Regions from separate parts of the Pectobacterium carotovorum genome, predicted to be linked through region 3. Evidence: predicted binding sites of a transcription regulator. Region 3 holds the regulator's gene; each other region holds the start of a gene.

Region 1 (4,043 bases), on a different contig from region 3:
ACGACGACGTGGAGCGCGTGAAGCACCATCACGGTTATCACGGTTGAAAGAACGCTCGCGACGCTCACCACCGTTACCTTCACGACGTTCACCACCGCCGAAAGAGCGACGCGGCGCTGCGCCATCACGGCGTTCGCCACCAGGACGGCCACCGCCACGACGTTCATGCGGCTGAGCATCACCCAGCAATTGCATGTTCATCGGCTTGTTCAGAATACGCGTGCGGGTAAAGTGTGATAACAGGTCGCCCGGCATACCTTTCGGCAGTTCAATCGTCGAGTGAGACGCGAACAGCTTGATGTTACCGATATAGCGGCTGCTGATATCACCTTCGTTAGCAATCGCGCCAACGATGTGACGAACTTCAACACCATCATCACGACCCACTTCGATGCGATACAGCTCCATCTCACCTGCATCACGACGCTCACGACGTTGCGGACGATCACCGTCACGGCTGTCACGAGAATCGCGCGGATCGCGGCGACGATCGCCACGTGAATCACTACGGGAATCATCACGATCGCGGAATTCGCGACGAGGACGGAACACAGGATCCGGTGGCAGAATCAGAGGACGTTCGCCCTGTGCCATTTTCAGCAGCGCAGCAGCCAGCGTTTCGATATCCAGCTCTTCCTGCGGTTGCAGCTTCGTCAGCAGCGCGCGGTACATATCCAGATCGCTGCTTTCCAGCTGCTGCTGTACTTTAGCGGCAAACTTGGCCAGACGGCGTTGACCCAGCAATTCAGCATTTGGCAATTCCACTTCAGGAATAGTCAGCTTCATTGTGCGCTCAACGTTGCGCAGCAGGCGACGCTCACGGTTTTCAACAAACAGCAGAGCACGGCCCGCACGACCCGCACGACCAGTACGGCCAATACGGTGAACGTAAGACTCGGCATCCATCGGGATATCGTAGTTGACTACCAGGCTGATACGCTCAACGTCCAGACCACGCGCCGCAACGTCGGTCGCGATCAGGATATCAAGACGGCCATCTTTCAGACGCTCCAGCGTTTGCTCACGCAGCGCCTGGTTCATGTCACCGTTCAGCGCAGCACTGTTGTAACCGCTACGTTCCAGGGCTTCAGCCACTTCCAGCGTCGCATTCTTGGTACGAACGAAAATAATCGCCGCATCAAAATCCTCCGCCTCCAGGAAGCGTACCAGCGCTTCATTTTTACGCATACCCTGCACCGTCCAGTAGCTCTGGCTGATGTCTGGACGCGTGGTAATGCTGGATTGAATGCGAACTTCCTGCGGATCTTTCATGAAGCGGCGCGTAATGCGGCGAATCGCTTCTGGCATGGTCGCAGAGAACAGCGCAGTCTGATGTTCAGCAGGGATCTGCGCCATGATGTTTTCAACATCTTCGATGAAGCCCATACGCAGCATTTCATCAGCTTCGTCCAGTACCAGACCACTCAGGTTGGACAGATCCAGCGTACCGCGTTTCAGGTGATCCAGCAGACGACCCGGCGTACCCACGACAATCTGCGCACCCTGACGCAGCGCGCGCAGTTGCACGTCATAGCGTTGGCCGCCGTACAGTGCGACGACGTTCACGCCGTGCATATGTTTGGAGAAATCATTGCAGGCCTCTGCTACCTGCACCGCCAGCTCACGGGTCGGTGCCAGCACCAAAATTTGTGGTGCTTTAAGTTCAGGTTTCAGGTTGTTCAGTAATGGCAGAGAGAACGCTGCTGTTTTACCGCTACCGGTCTGTGCCATACCCAGCACATCGCGACCGTTCAGCAGGTGAGGAATACATTCCGCCTGAATCGGAGACGGTTTTTCATAGCCCAAATCAGTCAGGGCATTAAGGATAGAGGTGTTCAACCCCAAATCGGCAAAAGAAGTTACTAAATCAGTCATGTACACGTGCCTCATTACACATGGCGGCCAGTCTACATAACTCGTCGTGAAAATTTTCAGTCATTTTCATTGAAAAGTGTGAACCGGCTCAAATTGGATTAAAAAGCGAACAAAAAAGCCCTCACCCGTGAAGGTGATAACCGAAGTTTTTCAGGCTGATTACGTGTTCGTCAGCTATTGCTGGTCCGATCCTGATAGGTCGTCTTGCTCTTGGCCTAATAGCGCCAATTCCAACAATGCATAGCGGTGCTCAACAAAGTTATGGACGTTGTTGGCAACCGTCAGCTTGAACAGCGCCAAGGCGGTGTTCTTGTCCCCCAGACTTAGGTAGTGCTTACCTAAATAGAAGTCAGTTTCACTGAGATGCTCAGCGAGCGAAGTGTTATCCGTAGCTTCTTCCTGTAAACGCTGCATCAGTGTTTTTTCACTGATACCGCCCAGGTAGAATTCGACAATATTCCATCCCCAAGGCCCTTTCTTGGCGTCGTCATAGCGTTTTTTCAACGCAATTTTGGCCGTCTCTGGATTGATTTCTCGCTCCACAAGATACAGCCACAACGAACGGAAAGGATCATTCGGATCGTCTCGATAAAACGCCAGCAGATCATCCTGCGCTAACAGGTAGCGGCCGCCGTAATACAAAGCGATGCCCCGGTTTAAACGCGCGTAATTGTAAGTTGGATCAAGCTCTAGTACAGAATCAAACGCTTCATAGGCAGCATCAAAATTGCCTGCCTGCGTTAAATAGATACCCAAATAGTTAAAAACTTCTGGAATATCAGGGCGGATCGTCAGCGCTTGTGAAAAATCATTCCGCGCCAATGCCCGTAACCCGAGACTATCATACAGCACTCCGCGCTCATATAATAGCTGTGCTCGCTCATCATCGGTTAATGCCCGGCTTGCAAGGATTTGTTCCATGCGTGCCAGGATCACTTCCTGCTGTAAAGTAGGCTGTAACGGAATCGCCAATACTGCGTCTTTACGCCAATCCGTGTTGCTGCATCCTGCCAGCATGAGTGCTGTTGCAACATAACACCAGCGCAAGAAAGGCTTCATTTCCCACTCCCGAAGACAAACATTGGATGAACATCCTGTCCCGGACCGCTCAACGCAAGGACATCCATACCCTTACGATACACGTGGCACCTTGCCATGATAATCAGACAAGGTGCCATAAGACCGTTTTCTAACAGTCGTTATTCCTCAGAAGACGGGGTTGCCGCTTCCTGAGTTTGCGCAGTTGCTTCTTTGATGCTTAAGCGCACGCGGCCCTGACGATCAACTTCCAGAACCTTGACCGGTACTTCCTGACCCATTTGCAGGTAGTCAGTCACTTTCTCTACGCGCTTGTCGGCGATCTGAGAAATATGCACCAGACCTTCTTTGCCGCCGCCGATGGCGACGAAAGCACCAAAGTCAACGATGCGGGTAACTTTACCCTGATACACGCGGCCAACTTCGATTTCGGCAGTGATCTCTTCAATACGACGAATCGCGTGTTTCGCTTTTTCGCCGTCGGTTGAAGCGATCTTCACAGTACCATCGTCTTCGATTTCAATCGTGGTGCCGGTTTCTTCCGTCAGCGCACGAATCACAGAACCACCTTTACCGATGACATCTTTGATCTTATCGGTGCTGATTTTGATGGTGTGAATACGTGGTGCGAATTCAGAGATATCGCCACGCGGCGTGCTGATTGCCTGTTCCATCACGCCCAGAATGTGCAAACGTGCACCTTTGGCCTGATTCAAAGCAACCTGCATGATCTCACGGGTAATCCCTTCGATCTTGATATCCATCTGCAGTGCGGTGATACCTTCACGGCTACCGGCCACTTTGAAGTCCATATCGCCCAGGTGGTCTTCGTCACCCAGAATGTCAGACAGAACAACAAAGTTGTCGCCTTCTTTCACCAGACCCATCGCGATACCCGCAACGGCTGATTTGATCGGCACGCCCGCATCCATCAGTGCCAGAGAAGCACCGCAGACAGACGCCATGGAGGAAGAACCGTTGGATTCCGTGATTTCAGACACCACACGTACGGTGTACGGGAACTCGCTCGCCTTCGGCATAACGGCCAATACGCCACGCTTAGCCAGACGACCGTGACCGATTTCACGACGCTTAGGTGAACCAACCATACCGGTTTCACCAACAGAGTA
Region 2 (4,043 bases), on a different contig from region 3:
GAGCGCCTTCACCGTTATTCGCCAGCGGCGAGCAGTCAGCCAGCGCGCGGCTGGCGGCCATCAGCATTCCGTCAGTGATACGCTTCGCACCCGACGCCAGTACCCCTAACCCGATACCTGGGAAAATGTAGGAGTTGTTGCACTGCGCGATAGGGAAGACCTTATCCTGATAGTTCACCGGGGAGAACGGGCTACCGGTCGCAACCAGCGCGGAGCCTTCCGTCCAGCGAATGATGTCTTCCGGACGAGCTTCCACGCGGGAGGTCGGGTTAGACAGCGGCATCACGATAGGACGAGCACAGTGTTTGTGCATTTCACGGATAATTTCTTCCGTGAACAGACCCGGTTGGCCGGATACGCCGATCAGGATGGTTGGTTTGGCATTGCGTACCACTTCCAGCAGGGAGATGGCATCGCTGTTGCAGTCCCAGCCAGCCAGCAGTTCGCTTTTCTGCACCAGTTTGCTCTGGAAATCGAGCAGGTTCGGCAGTTTGTCCGTCAGCAGACCGAAGCGGTCAACCATGAAGACGCGTGCGCGTGCTTCTTCTTCGCTCAGCCCTTCGGATTTCATCTGTGCGATGATTTGTTCAGCGATACCGCAGCCTGCGGAACCGGCGCCCAGGAAGGCTACGGTCTGGTCGCGTAACTGCGTGCCTGCTGCACGGCTGGCGGCAATCAGGCTGCCGATAGCGACGGCGGCAGTGCCCTGAATGTCATCGTTAAAGCTACAAATTTCGTCACGATAGCGGTTCAGCAGCGGTGTCGCATTTTTCTGTGCGAAGTCTTCAAACTGCAACAGCACGTTCGGCCAGCGGCGTTTCACAGCCTGAATGAATTCGTCAACAAATTCATAATATTCGTCATCCGTGATACGCGGATGGCGCCAGCCCATGTACAGCGGATCGTTCAGGCGCTGCGGGTTGTTGGTGCCGACATCCAGAACGACGGGCAGGGTGTAGGCTGGGCTGATACCGCCACACGCGGTGTACAGCGACAGCTTACCGATTGGAATCCCCATGCCGCCGATGCCCTGATCGCCCAGACCCAGAATACGCTCACCGTCGGTCACAACGATGACTTTCACGTTCTGTTTGGTGGCGTTTTGCAGCATATCATCGATATGTGCGCGGTTAGGGTAGGAGATAAACAGGCCACGGGCGCGGCGATAGATATCGGAGAAGTGCTCACAGGCTTCGCCAACGGTCGGGGTGTAGATGATAGGCATCATCTCACTGAGGTGACCGTCCAACAGGCGGTAGAACAGGGTTTCGTTGGTATCCTGAATATTGCGCAGGTAAACGTGTTTTTCAATATCGTGTTTGAATTCCTGATACTGACGCCAGGCGCGTTCTGCCTGTTCTTCGATGGTTTCGACGGCTTCAGGCAGCAGACCATGCAGGTTAAAGTTAGCGCGTTCTTCTTCGGTAAACGCGCTGCCTTTATTCAGCAGGGGAAATTCAAGCAAGATTGGGCCAGCGTAGGGAATATGGAGAGGACGTTTGCTTTCGTATTCTAATTCCATGACTTTTTACTCTTCGGATAACAGAAAAAAACTCAGGTGTTGTCGATAAAAACTGTTGCGGATCTTAAATTACCCAGAGAATATGTACAGAAATTGTTAATTAAAATAGTTACAGATGGCTTGCATCTTAGTCGAAATGCAGGCTTTATCGATTCACCTCTCGTTTTTCACACTTCCCTTTGCTGAAATCCTGCACATACCTCCGCTGTTATTCCTCAATAAAGTGGTGTTCAACGTCGGTGCAGCCCAACTCGGCCAGCATAATTTGCGAAATTGCCCAGTGGCTGACAACCGCATTGCGACGTTCAACGACAACGGCATGTTTCACCGTGCACAGATCTTCACCGGCAAGGTTCATCAGATTTAATGCGGCTTGCAAAGGTGGCAGGCTAGGGTTGAATGCCGCATTTTCTGCGTAGCGCCCGGTATAGGTATTGCCACTTGAGGTTTCCAACGCGATGCCGCTAATGGCGTTGCTATAGGGAGCATGACTACGGTTGGCGGCATCCAGCGCCTGACGTGCAAGTGCATTCACATTCTGCAAGGTTGCACCGTGGTTGACGTCATCCATCAGTAAGGTATCAATTTGCAGATCGACGGGGCCAAAGGAGTCCGGCAGATAGTGGCTGAGCACGGCAGGCTGGCGACCCGGTAGTTGAATACGCAGCGATGCCGCATTGCGCAATTCGTTCATAAACTGGCGGCAGTGGCCGCATGGCGTGTAGTTCACAGTGACGGCCTGCAATCCCCGCTCATTGCGCAGCCAGGCATGACTGACGGCGCTCTGCTCGGCGTGTACCGTTTGCTGAAGCTGAACGGCACTGAACTCCATGTTGGCACCAAAGTAGAAATTACCGCTAAGCCCTTGTGCAATCGCGCCAACCTGAAAATTCGAGATAGGTGCCTGTGCGCAGGCGGCGGCCAGCGGCAATAACGCAAAGGCCAATGCATCGGTGTCTAACTGGCTGGCTTCACAGACGGCATTCACTTCGTCCGCGGTTAGCATGGCGGCGAAATCCGGTTTATCGAGCAGTGGGCGGATCGCGGCTTGCAGACTGGCAGGTAATTGCTGGAAGGCGTTTTCAAATCGTAGATGCATAGTGGCTTACTCTTTTTACCCGTCAATGACGTCATGTTAGGTAGCAGAGTAGCAATAAATTGTGATCAAAATCTCTTTGTTGAATGAAATGACTGCAAATTAACTTCTAAATGCGAGATGTATCTCAATTTTATAGTGGACGATGCGAGATACACACCGTCCCTCTCTGGCCTCAACTAGCGATGTGCAGTAGTACGGGGAAGACAAACGGAGCAATCAGCGACGTGATGATCCCGCAGATGACCAGCGCCAGTGAGCTGAATGCGCCCTCCTGATAATCAACCTCCGCACAGCGCGCCGTACCGAGGGCGTGGGAGGCGGTGCCCATTGACAACCCGCGTGCGGCTTTGGTTTTTATACCCACGCGGTTGAACAGGCTGTGGCCTAATACGGCACCGAGAATACCGACAAAAATTACGCAGACGGCGCTGATAGCCGGAATACCGCCAATAGAACTGGCGACGGCCATCGCAATTGGTGTGGTGACGGATTTAGGCAGCACTGAGGCCGCAATTTCTGGCGAAGCGCCCATCCACAGCGCCACCAGCGTGCCGGAGATAATGGCTGTCAGGCTGCCGATGAAGCACACGCTGATGATCGACTTCCAGCGGGCGCGAATTTGGTGTAACTGCTCATAAAGCGGGAACGCCAGCGCGACCACCGCCGGTTGCAGCAGGTCGTTAAGGACCTTACTGCCTTGAAAATAGTGCTCGTAGGGAATCTTCAACACCAGCAGCAGCGGAATAATAATCGCCATCGACACCAGCAGCGGGTTCAACAGGGAGAGCCTGGTCAGCACGGCCAGTTTACGTGCGGCGAAAAAGACAATCAGGGTGAGGGGCAGAGACCACCACAAATAGCTGAACATTATTCGTTATCCTTCGGCGGCGTGCGATCGCCAGCCATGGCTCGTTCACGCTGCATTATCTGGGTACTGAAACCCACAACCAACATCACAATAAAGGTACTGATCAGGCAGGAAACCACGATGGGGCCAAACTGTTGGCTGACCAGATCGTAATAATTCATGACGCCGACGCCGATAGGGACGAACAGCAGCGCCATATGACGAATAAGAAGGTGGCAGCCCGGTTTCACCCACTGCGCGGGCAGAATTTGCGAGGCGAGAAGGGTGAACAAGACCAGCATGCCGATGATACTGCCGGGGATAGTGAACGGAAGTAACGCGGATACCGCATTGCCTGCCAGCAGGCAGAGATAAATCAATGCGAAAGCGCGTAAATACTGCCAGCAAACGATGAACGTATTACGCATGGGAAATTCCTGATTAGCTGAGGGGGTTATCATAACGCTAATGGAATTGACGTGCCACAGCTCACGAATCTTGTTGAGGAAGGGAAGGTACGCTTGCTTAAAGGGTGAACAAGACCGTCCAGACTGAAAATGAAAAAGCGTGCTGGG
Region 3 (4,043 bases):
TCGCAGTTACCGTCTAATATTGAGTATCAGCTAACGGAACATGGCGGGCATGTTGGCTTCGTCGGCGGAACGTTGCTGAAACCGGAAATGTGGCTGGAACAGCGCATTCCCAACTGGCTTAGCCCATTTTTGGACCACGCCACCGATTCTTCTTCAGGAGCCCTTCTTACTCAGGAATCCTTTTATTCAGGAACTTTTTATTCAGGAAACATAGCGTGATTATTCCCTGGCAACAGCTCGATCCAGAAACGCTGGATAACATCATCGAATCTTTCGTCCTGCGGGAAGGCACCGATTACGGCGAACAGGAGCGGTCGCTGGCGCAGAAAGTGGAAGATATTCGCGGCCAACTCCAATCTGGTGAGGTGGTGTTGGTGTGGTCTGAGTTACATGAAACCCTCAATATCATGCCGCGTAACCAGCTCAATTCCGGAGGACATGCCCCTTATTGAACACGCCGAAAGGCGTGAAAGAACGCGCCAAACATGCTAACAATGATGACAATTACGTCTTTTTTTAGGATGTGCGCAGGCCTTCGGTCTACGCGGGCATCGCGATCACGGAGTTACGCGCCTTATGTCACATCAGCATCCGATTATTGCGGTTACCGGCTCCAGTGGGGCGGGAACAACGACAACCAGCCTGGCCTTCCGTAAGATTTTTCAACAGCTTGACCTGCGCGCCGCCCAGTTGGAAGGAGACAGCTTTCACCGCTATACCCGCCCGGAAATGGATATGGCCATTCGCAAAGCGCGTGATTTAGGGCGCCACATCAGCTACTTCGGCCCAGAAGCGAATGATTTCAGTCTGCTGGAGCAGTCGTTTATCGAATATGGCCTGCACGGCCGCGGTCAGACGCGTAAATACCTTCATACTTACGATGAAGCGATTCCCTATAATCAGGTTCCCGGGACATTCACGCCGTGGGAGCCGATGCCGGAACCCACCGACATCCTGTTTTATGAAGGGCTGCACGGTGGCGTGGTCACCGACCAAAACGACGTGGCACAGCATGTAGATTTGCTCGTCGGCGTGGTGCCGATCGTCAACCTGGAATGGATCCAAAAGCTGATTCGTGACGTCAATGAACGCGGTCACTCGCGTGAAGCGGTCATGGATTCCGTCGTCCGCTCAATGGAAGACTACATCACCTACATCACTCCGCAGTTCTCTCGTACGCACATCAACTTCCAGCGCGTGCCCACCGTGGACACCTCCAACCCGTTTGCTGCCAAGTCGATTCCCTCGCTGGATGAAAGCTTCGTCGTCATTCACTTTCAGGGGTTGGATAATATTGATTATCCCTATCTGCTCGCCATGTTGCAGGGATCGTTTATCTCCCACATCAACACGCTGGTCGTTCCCGGCGGGAAAATGGGGCTGGCGATGGAGCTCATCATGGCACCGCTGGTGCAGCGGTTAATTGAAGGGAAAACCATCGAATAAGCATCAAGATATACGGGGCGACCACAGGGGTGAGGCCTCCCGACGGGAATCTCCCCCTGTGTTTCCCCTAATAACAGGCTTAAGTGACCAGAATGAGTGCTCAGAGAAAGGGATTATTCCAGCACTCTAATTTCGTGGCTGTGCGTTACCTCAACGGCTTTGCCTAGCATCAGTGCCACAGAGCAGTATTTTTCCGCTGATAGTGCGACAGCTCGCTCAACGGCTTTGTCGGTCAGCCCTTTTCCCGTCACGATAAAATGCAGATTGATATGGGTAAATAAACGCGGCGCTTCAGACCGGCGCTCTGACGTCAACTTCACTTCACAGTCCGCCACATCGTTGCGGCCTTTTTGCAGAATCGACACGACATCAATCGCGCTGCATCCCCCCACAGACATCAACACCATCTCCATCGGACTGGGCGCTTTATCACCGGAATTACCGTCCATCAAGATCTGGTGCCCTGACGCGGATTCGCCCAAAAACGTTAAGCCTTCAACCCATTTTACCCGTGCCTGCATGGTGCCTCTCCACTAAAAATTTTTTGAAAATTTATACCGTTACTGTACAAAAACCAGCGTTAATCAGAGCTTTGTCATGCTGAAGCGAGACAACACAAGACACGTCCTTAAAGCTGTGTTAAAACGAAAATAGAATAGACCTTTTCTGGACAAACCCAGAAACGAAGAAGATGATTGCGTGGCCAGATATACCCAGCCACGTTTACGATGCGGCAAGGCAGCAACCGGAAAATCAAGGGTACAGTGGTTCCAGTATATTCCCTGACGTCATTCTGCCTAGACTGAATTTTATTTTTTTAGCAGTTAAACACGCCGTACAGGGAACTCTGACCCCTGTAATTTGCGCAGTGAATTACAACAGAGGATGATAGCGAATGGTTCTCGGCAAACCGCAAACAGACCCAACTCTCGAATGGTTCCTTTCCCATTGTCATATCCATAAGTATCCATCGAAGAGCACGCTGATTCACCAAGGTGAAAAAGCAGAAACGCTTTACTACATCGTGAAAGGCTCTGTCGCAGTGCTAATCAAAGATGAAGAAGGCAAGGAAATGATTCTTTCCTACCTCAATCAGGGCGATTTTATCGGCGAGCTCGGCCTGTTTGAAGAAGGTCAGGAACGCAGCGCCTGGGTTCGGGCAAAAACCGCCTGTGAAGTGGCTGAAATTTCCTATAAAAAATTCCGCCAGCTCATCCAGGTTAACCCAGATATCCTCATGCGTCTGTCTGCGCAAATGGCAAGCAGACTCCAGGTTACCTCAGAGAAAGTCGGCAACCTCGCCTTCCTTGATGTGACCGGCCGTATTGCTCAAACTCTACTCAACCTGGCCAAACAACCTGATGCCATGACGCATCCAGATGGCATGCAAATAAAAATTACCCGTCAGGAAATTGGGCAAATCGTTGGCTGCTCGCGTGAAACCGTGGGTCGCATTCTGAAAATGTTAGAAGACCAGAACCTGATCTCTGCGCACGGTAAAACGATTGTCGTTTACGGCACTCGCTAAATCCCTGTCGCTGTACCCTACCAATAAAAAAGCGTGAAGCCTCGGCCTCACGCTTTTTTTTATGGCGAGCTTCCTGCTCGCCACCCTTCGGGCCGTCGCAAGCGACGTTGAAAAACGTTCCCTACGTTTTTTTATCGCTGCGCTTTTAAGAACGCCACTCAGTTTGCTGCGTTAACGACCTGCGCGACGGCTTTGGCGAACTTATCCATCCCCTGCACAATATCGTCTTCATCAATGATCAAAGACGGCACAAAGCGAATTACGTTCGGCCCAGCCATCAGCACCATCAGACCCTGAGCCGTTGCAGCAGCCAGAAACTCGCCTGCGCGGCCATGCCACTGCGGTTTCAGTTCTGCCCCCAGCAGGAGCCCCATACCGCGAACCTGCTCGAATACGCCGTACTGCTGGTTGATTTTCTCCAGTTCACTAACAAAGCGATCGTGCCGATTCGCCACGCCTGACAGCACTTCCGGTGTGTTAATGATATCCAGCGCGGCTTCCGCCACCGCACAGGCAAGCGGGTTACCGCCATAGGTGGTGCCGTGTACCCCAACCGTCATCACAGAAGCGATCTCTTCCGTCGTCAGCATCGCGCTAATCGGGAAGCCGCCACCCAGCGCTTTAGCGGTGGTGAGGATATCCGGCGTAATACCGTAGTGCATGTAGCTGAATAGTTTGCCAGTACGCCCCATCCCGCTCTGCACTTCATCAAACACCAGCAGCGCCTTATGCTGATCGCACAGATCGCGAACGCCTTGCAAAAACTCAGGCGTAGCAGGCGTAATACCGCCCTCGCCCTGAATCGGCTCCAGCACGACTGCGCAGGTGTGATCGTCCATCACTGCTTTGACCGCAGCCAGATCGTTGAAAGGAACATGGACAATATCCGCAGGCTTAGGCCCGAAGCCATCGGCATATTTAGGCTGTCCGCCAACCGAGACGGTGAACAGCGTCCGACCATGGAATGCATTGTAGAAGGCGATGATCTTGGTTTTATACGGGCTATGACGTTTAACCGCATAGTGACGTGCCAGCTTAAATGCCGCTTCGTTAGCTTCAGCGCCGGAGT
Region 4 (4,043 bases), 140 kb from region 3:
GCGTGAAATCGATGGCGTAAAAGCGTCCATCTTTGCGGGCACGTTGCGGAAAACGTTCCGCAACGTCGGTCACGCGATCCAGATAGTGGTCATGCAGGACAATCAGTGCGTTATCTTTGGTGAGCACCAGATCCTGCTCCAGATAATCGGCACCTTGAGCGTAGGCCATTGCCTTGGCCGGAAACGTATGCTCGGGCAGATAGCCGCTGGCACCGCGGTGGGCAATAACGATTTTGTCGGTTGATGAAGCGGAGCCACTCGCGTGACTGGAAGCACTAAGGGAAACGGAGAGTGCGAGGGCGGAGAGTAGGGATGTTACGGTAACGTTCATGCGATCAAACCTCTTTCTGTTGAGAGAAAGGAGGCGTCATCATGACGCCGCCAGAGGGATGCTTACAAGAGCGGGTTAAGCGCGGTTGGCTAACTCTGCTTTATGTTTTTTCTCATTCAGCATAACAACAATCAGCAGAAGTACCGCCAGAATGCTGCCGCCGATCATGACCATGAAGCCGCCATCCCAACCGAAGAAGTCAACGGTGTAGCCGACGATGGCGCTGGCGGCAACGGAACCACCGAGGTAGCCGAACAGACCGGTAAAGCCTGCTGCTGTCCCTGCTGCTTTCTTCGGTGCCAGTTCCAGCGCGTGCAGACCAATCAGCATAACCGGGCCGTAGATCAGGAAGCCGATGACGATCATACAGGCCATATCCACACCCGGATTACCGGCTGGGTTCATCCAGTACACGATGGTCGCTATCGTCACCAGTGTCATAAAGAACACGCCCGTTGCACCACGGTTGCCTTTGAACACTTTATCGGACATCCAGCCGCACAGCAGCGTACCCGGAATACCCGCGTATTCGTACAGGAAGTAGGCCCAGGACGATTTATCCAGTGCGAAGTGTTTCACTTCTTTCAGATAAGTCGGTGACCAGTCGAGGATGCCGTAACGCAGCAGGTAAACGAAGACGTTGGCGATAGCGATGTACCACAGCAGTTTGTTCGGGAAAACGTACTGCATGAAAATCTGCTTAGCTGTCAGTTCTTCTTCGTCTTTTTCATTGTAGTCAACCGGATAGTCGTTTTTGTACTCTTCAATCGGTGGCAAACCACAGGATTGCGGGGTATCACGCATCAGGGCAAATGCGATTAGCGCAACCAGAATCGCGGCGAAAGCAGGCATGTAGAGTGCGGCTTTCCAGTCGTTAAACCAGGCCATACCCAGCAGGAACAGCAGAGGCGGAAGCCCGCCGCCGACGTTGTGAGCACAGTTCCATACGGATACGATGCCGCCACGCTCTTTCTGCGACCACCAGTGAACCATGGTGCGTCCACACGGTGGCCATCCCATTCCCTGGAACCAACCGCACAGGAACAGCAGGACGAACATAATCGCGATGCTTGATGTCGCCCACGGCACGAAGCCCATGAACAGCATCACGGCGGCCGCCAGAATCAGACCGGCAGGCAGGAAAACCCGTGGGTTGGAACGGTCAGATACCGAACCCATGATGAATTTGGAAAAGCCGTAGGCGATAGAGATACCGGACAGCGCAAAGCCAAGGTCACCGCGTGAGAAGCCCTGTTCAATCAGGTAAGGCATTGCCAGTGTGAAGTTTTTGCGTACCAGATAGTAGGCGGCGTAGCCAAAAAAGATCCCCATGAAGATCTGCCAGCGCAGACGGCGATAGAGGGGATCGACACGATCCTGCGACACGCGTGGCTGGTGGGCGGCGGGCCTAAAAATACTCAGCATAGATATCTCCAATGCGAAAAAAAACGATAGCTTTTTTGTTCTATTACGAACGTTATTGTAAGGGGCTAGCGTGCAAATGAGTGTGATTCATGACGCTAATGTTACACTTTTATGAAACTGTGACGATTTTTGCGCTCATGTTAACAGAATCGGAAAATTCCACAGTGTGGTTTTAGTGATGTAAATCACACTTATTGTTTTTAAACGCCCCTTTGTTTTCGTTTAGTGTTCGTTTTTGCTCTTTATCAAACATTAACCCTTCTTTCTGTGTCCCAATAGCAACATATATCCCCTCCGCCTTAAGCGAGAACACAATGCGAACAAACGAGAACTGGCGTGAAACTGACGTGGTTGTCATCGGCGGTGGTGCGACGGGGGCAGGTACTGCACGGGATTGCGCCCTGCGCGGACTGCGCTGCCTGTTGCTTGAGCGTTATGATATTGCGACTGGGGCAACCGGGCGTAATCACGGCCTATTACACAGCGGCGCCCGCTATGCGGTTACCGATGGCGAGTCTGCCCGCGAATGTATTGAAGAGAATCAGATTCTCCGGCGGATTGCCCGCCACTGTATTGAACCTACCGACGGTCTGTTTATCACGTTGCCGGAAGACGATCTCGGCTGGCAGGCGCAGTTTATTACCGCCTGCCAGCAGGCGGGGATTCGCGCGCAGGCGATAGATCCGCAGGAAGCGCTGCGGCTGGAACCCGCGGCTAATCCGGCGCTGATTGGAGCGGTGCGCGTGCCGGATGGTTCTGTCGATCCCTTTCGCCTGACGGCAGCCAACATGATCGATGCCTGCGAGCACGGCGCGGAAGTCTTGACCTATCATGAAGTTATCGGACTGATTCGTCAGGGCGATCGGGTTACCGGCGTGCGCGTTTTCGACCATAAAAAAGGTGTGGAAACGGAAATATACGCACAGGTGGTCGTCAACGCTGGCGGTATCTGGGGACAACACATTGCGGAATATGCCGATCTGCGCGTGCGTATGTTTCCGGCAAAAGGCGCACTGCTGATTCTTGGGCACCGCATCAACAACATGGTGATCAACCGCTGCCGTAAACCGGCGGATGCCGACATTCTGGTGCCGGGCGATACCATTTCGCTGATTGGTACGACCTCAACTCACATCGACTACGACCAAATCGACAATATGCTGGTGACGCCTGCTGAGGTGGAAACGCTGATGCGCGAAGGTTCCATGCTGGCGCCGTCGCTGGCGAGCACGCGAATTTTGCGCGCCTATGCTGGCGTCCGTCCTCTTGTTGCCAATGACAGTGACCCCAGCGGGCGTAGCGTAAGTCGCGGCATTGTGCTGCTCGACCATGCCAGCCGCGACGGGCTGGAAGGGTTTATCACGATCACCGGCGGCAAGCTGATGACCTACCGACTGATGGCGGAGTGGGTGACGGACGCCATCTGCAAAAAGCTGGGCCATGACGTGGCCTGCTCGACAGCGCAGACGCCGCTGCCCGGTTCTGAATCGCTGGATGAAGTGAAAACCGTTCCTCACGCCCTGTCTGCTTATCCTGCGGCAAAACCGCTCTCGGCCCCGCTGCGTGGTTCAGCGATTTATCGCCACGGTGAACGTGCTGGAAGAATGCTGTCCGGCGAGCGTCTGGACCGCAGTCTGGTGTGCGAATGTGAGGCCGTGACGGCAGGGGAGGTGCGCTACGCCGTGGAATCGTTGCAGGTGAATAACCTGATTGACCTGCGTCGGCGTACTCGCGTGGGTATGGGCACCTGTCAGGGGGAACTGTGCGCCTGTCGTGCGGCGGGTCTGCTGTGCCGTCTGGGCACGGCGACGCCGGAGCAGTCGCTTACGCAACTCAGTCAGTTTTTGAACGAACGCTGGAAAGGCATTCGCCCGATTGCGTGGGGCAATGCCCTGCGTGAAAGCGAGTTTACCAGCTGGATTTATCAGGGTTTGTGCGGCCTGACGGCCAGCGACAGTCAGGAGGATCGCCATGCGCTATGACGTTGTAATTATTGGCGGAGGGCTCGCGGGGCTGACCTGCGGTATTCGCTTAGCGGAGCAGGGAAAACGCTGCGCCATTGTCAGCGCCGGGCAGAATGCGCTGCATTTTTCTTCCGGTGCGCTGGATTTACTTTCCCATCTCCCTGACGGGCAGCCCGTGAGTCAGCCGCTTGAGGCGTTGGATGAGCTGGCGCGTCAGGCTCCTCACCACCCTTATTCCCGTATGGGTGCGGCGGCAGTGGCGGCCCTGTTGCCACAGGTTGAGGCGCTGCTGACACGCAGCACTATCTCCTTGCAGGGCAATC

The links. Region 3 encodes CRP, which controls carbon source genes, mostly activating them, when cyclic AMP is high. Its sites were predicted from a motif close to ATGTGANNNNNNTCACAT; they were not measured.
Region 1: the regulator CRP is predicted to act here: its motif matches at 1,952-1,969, upstream of yrbN (protein YrbN).
Region 2: the regulator CRP is predicted to act here: its motif matches at 2,681-2,698, upstream of cdd (cytidine deaminase).
Region 4: the regulator CRP is predicted to act here: its motif matches at 1,930-1,947, upstream of glpT (glycerol-3-phosphate transporter).

What each region holds. Positions count from the first base shown of each region.
Region 1 is NZ_JAXAFK010000002.1:392,000-396,042, reverse strand. Features, by position in the region: gene R9X49_RS13805 (DEAD/DEAH family ATP-dependent RNA helicase) at 1-1,875, opposite strand, end outside; gene yrbN (protein YrbN) at 1,868-1,939, opposite strand; gene nlpI (lipoprotein NlpI) at 2,050-2,934, opposite strand; gene pnp (polyribonucleotide nucleotidyltransferase) at 3,075-4,043, opposite strand, start outside.
Region 2 is NZ_JAXAFK010000001.1:964,887-968,929, forward strand. Features, by position in the region: gene R9X49_RS04200 (NAD-dependent malic enzyme) at 1-1,522, opposite strand, end outside; gene cdd (cytidine deaminase) at 1,731-2,621, opposite strand; gene R9X49_RS04210 (CidB/LrgB family autolysis modulator) at 2,794-3,489, opposite strand; gene R9X49_RS04215 (CidA/LrgA family protein) at 3,489-3,896, opposite strand.
Region 3 is NZ_JAXAFK010000005.1:229,759-233,801, reverse strand. Features, by position in the region: gene R9X49_RS19390 (hydrolase) at 1-219, shown strand, start outside; gene R9X49_RS19385 (YheU family protein) at 216-452, shown strand; gene R9X49_RS19380 (phosphoribulokinase) at 577-1,446, shown strand; gene R9X49_RS19375 (OsmC family protein) at 1,560-1,967, opposite strand; gene crp (cAMP-activated global transcriptional regulator CRP) at 2,342-2,974, shown strand; gene argD (bifunctional acetylornithine/succinyldiaminopimelate transaminase) at 3,133-4,043, opposite strand, start outside.
Region 4 is NZ_JAXAFK010000005.1:93,051-97,093, forward strand. Features, by position in the region: gene glpQ (glycerophosphodiester phosphodiesterase) at 1-331, opposite strand, end outside; gene glpT (glycerol-3-phosphate transporter) at 407-1,756, opposite strand; gene glpA (anaerobic glycerol-3-phosphate dehydrogenase subunit A) at 2,071-3,738, shown strand; gene glpB (glycerol-3-phosphate dehydrogenase subunit GlpB) at 3,728-4,043, shown strand, end outside.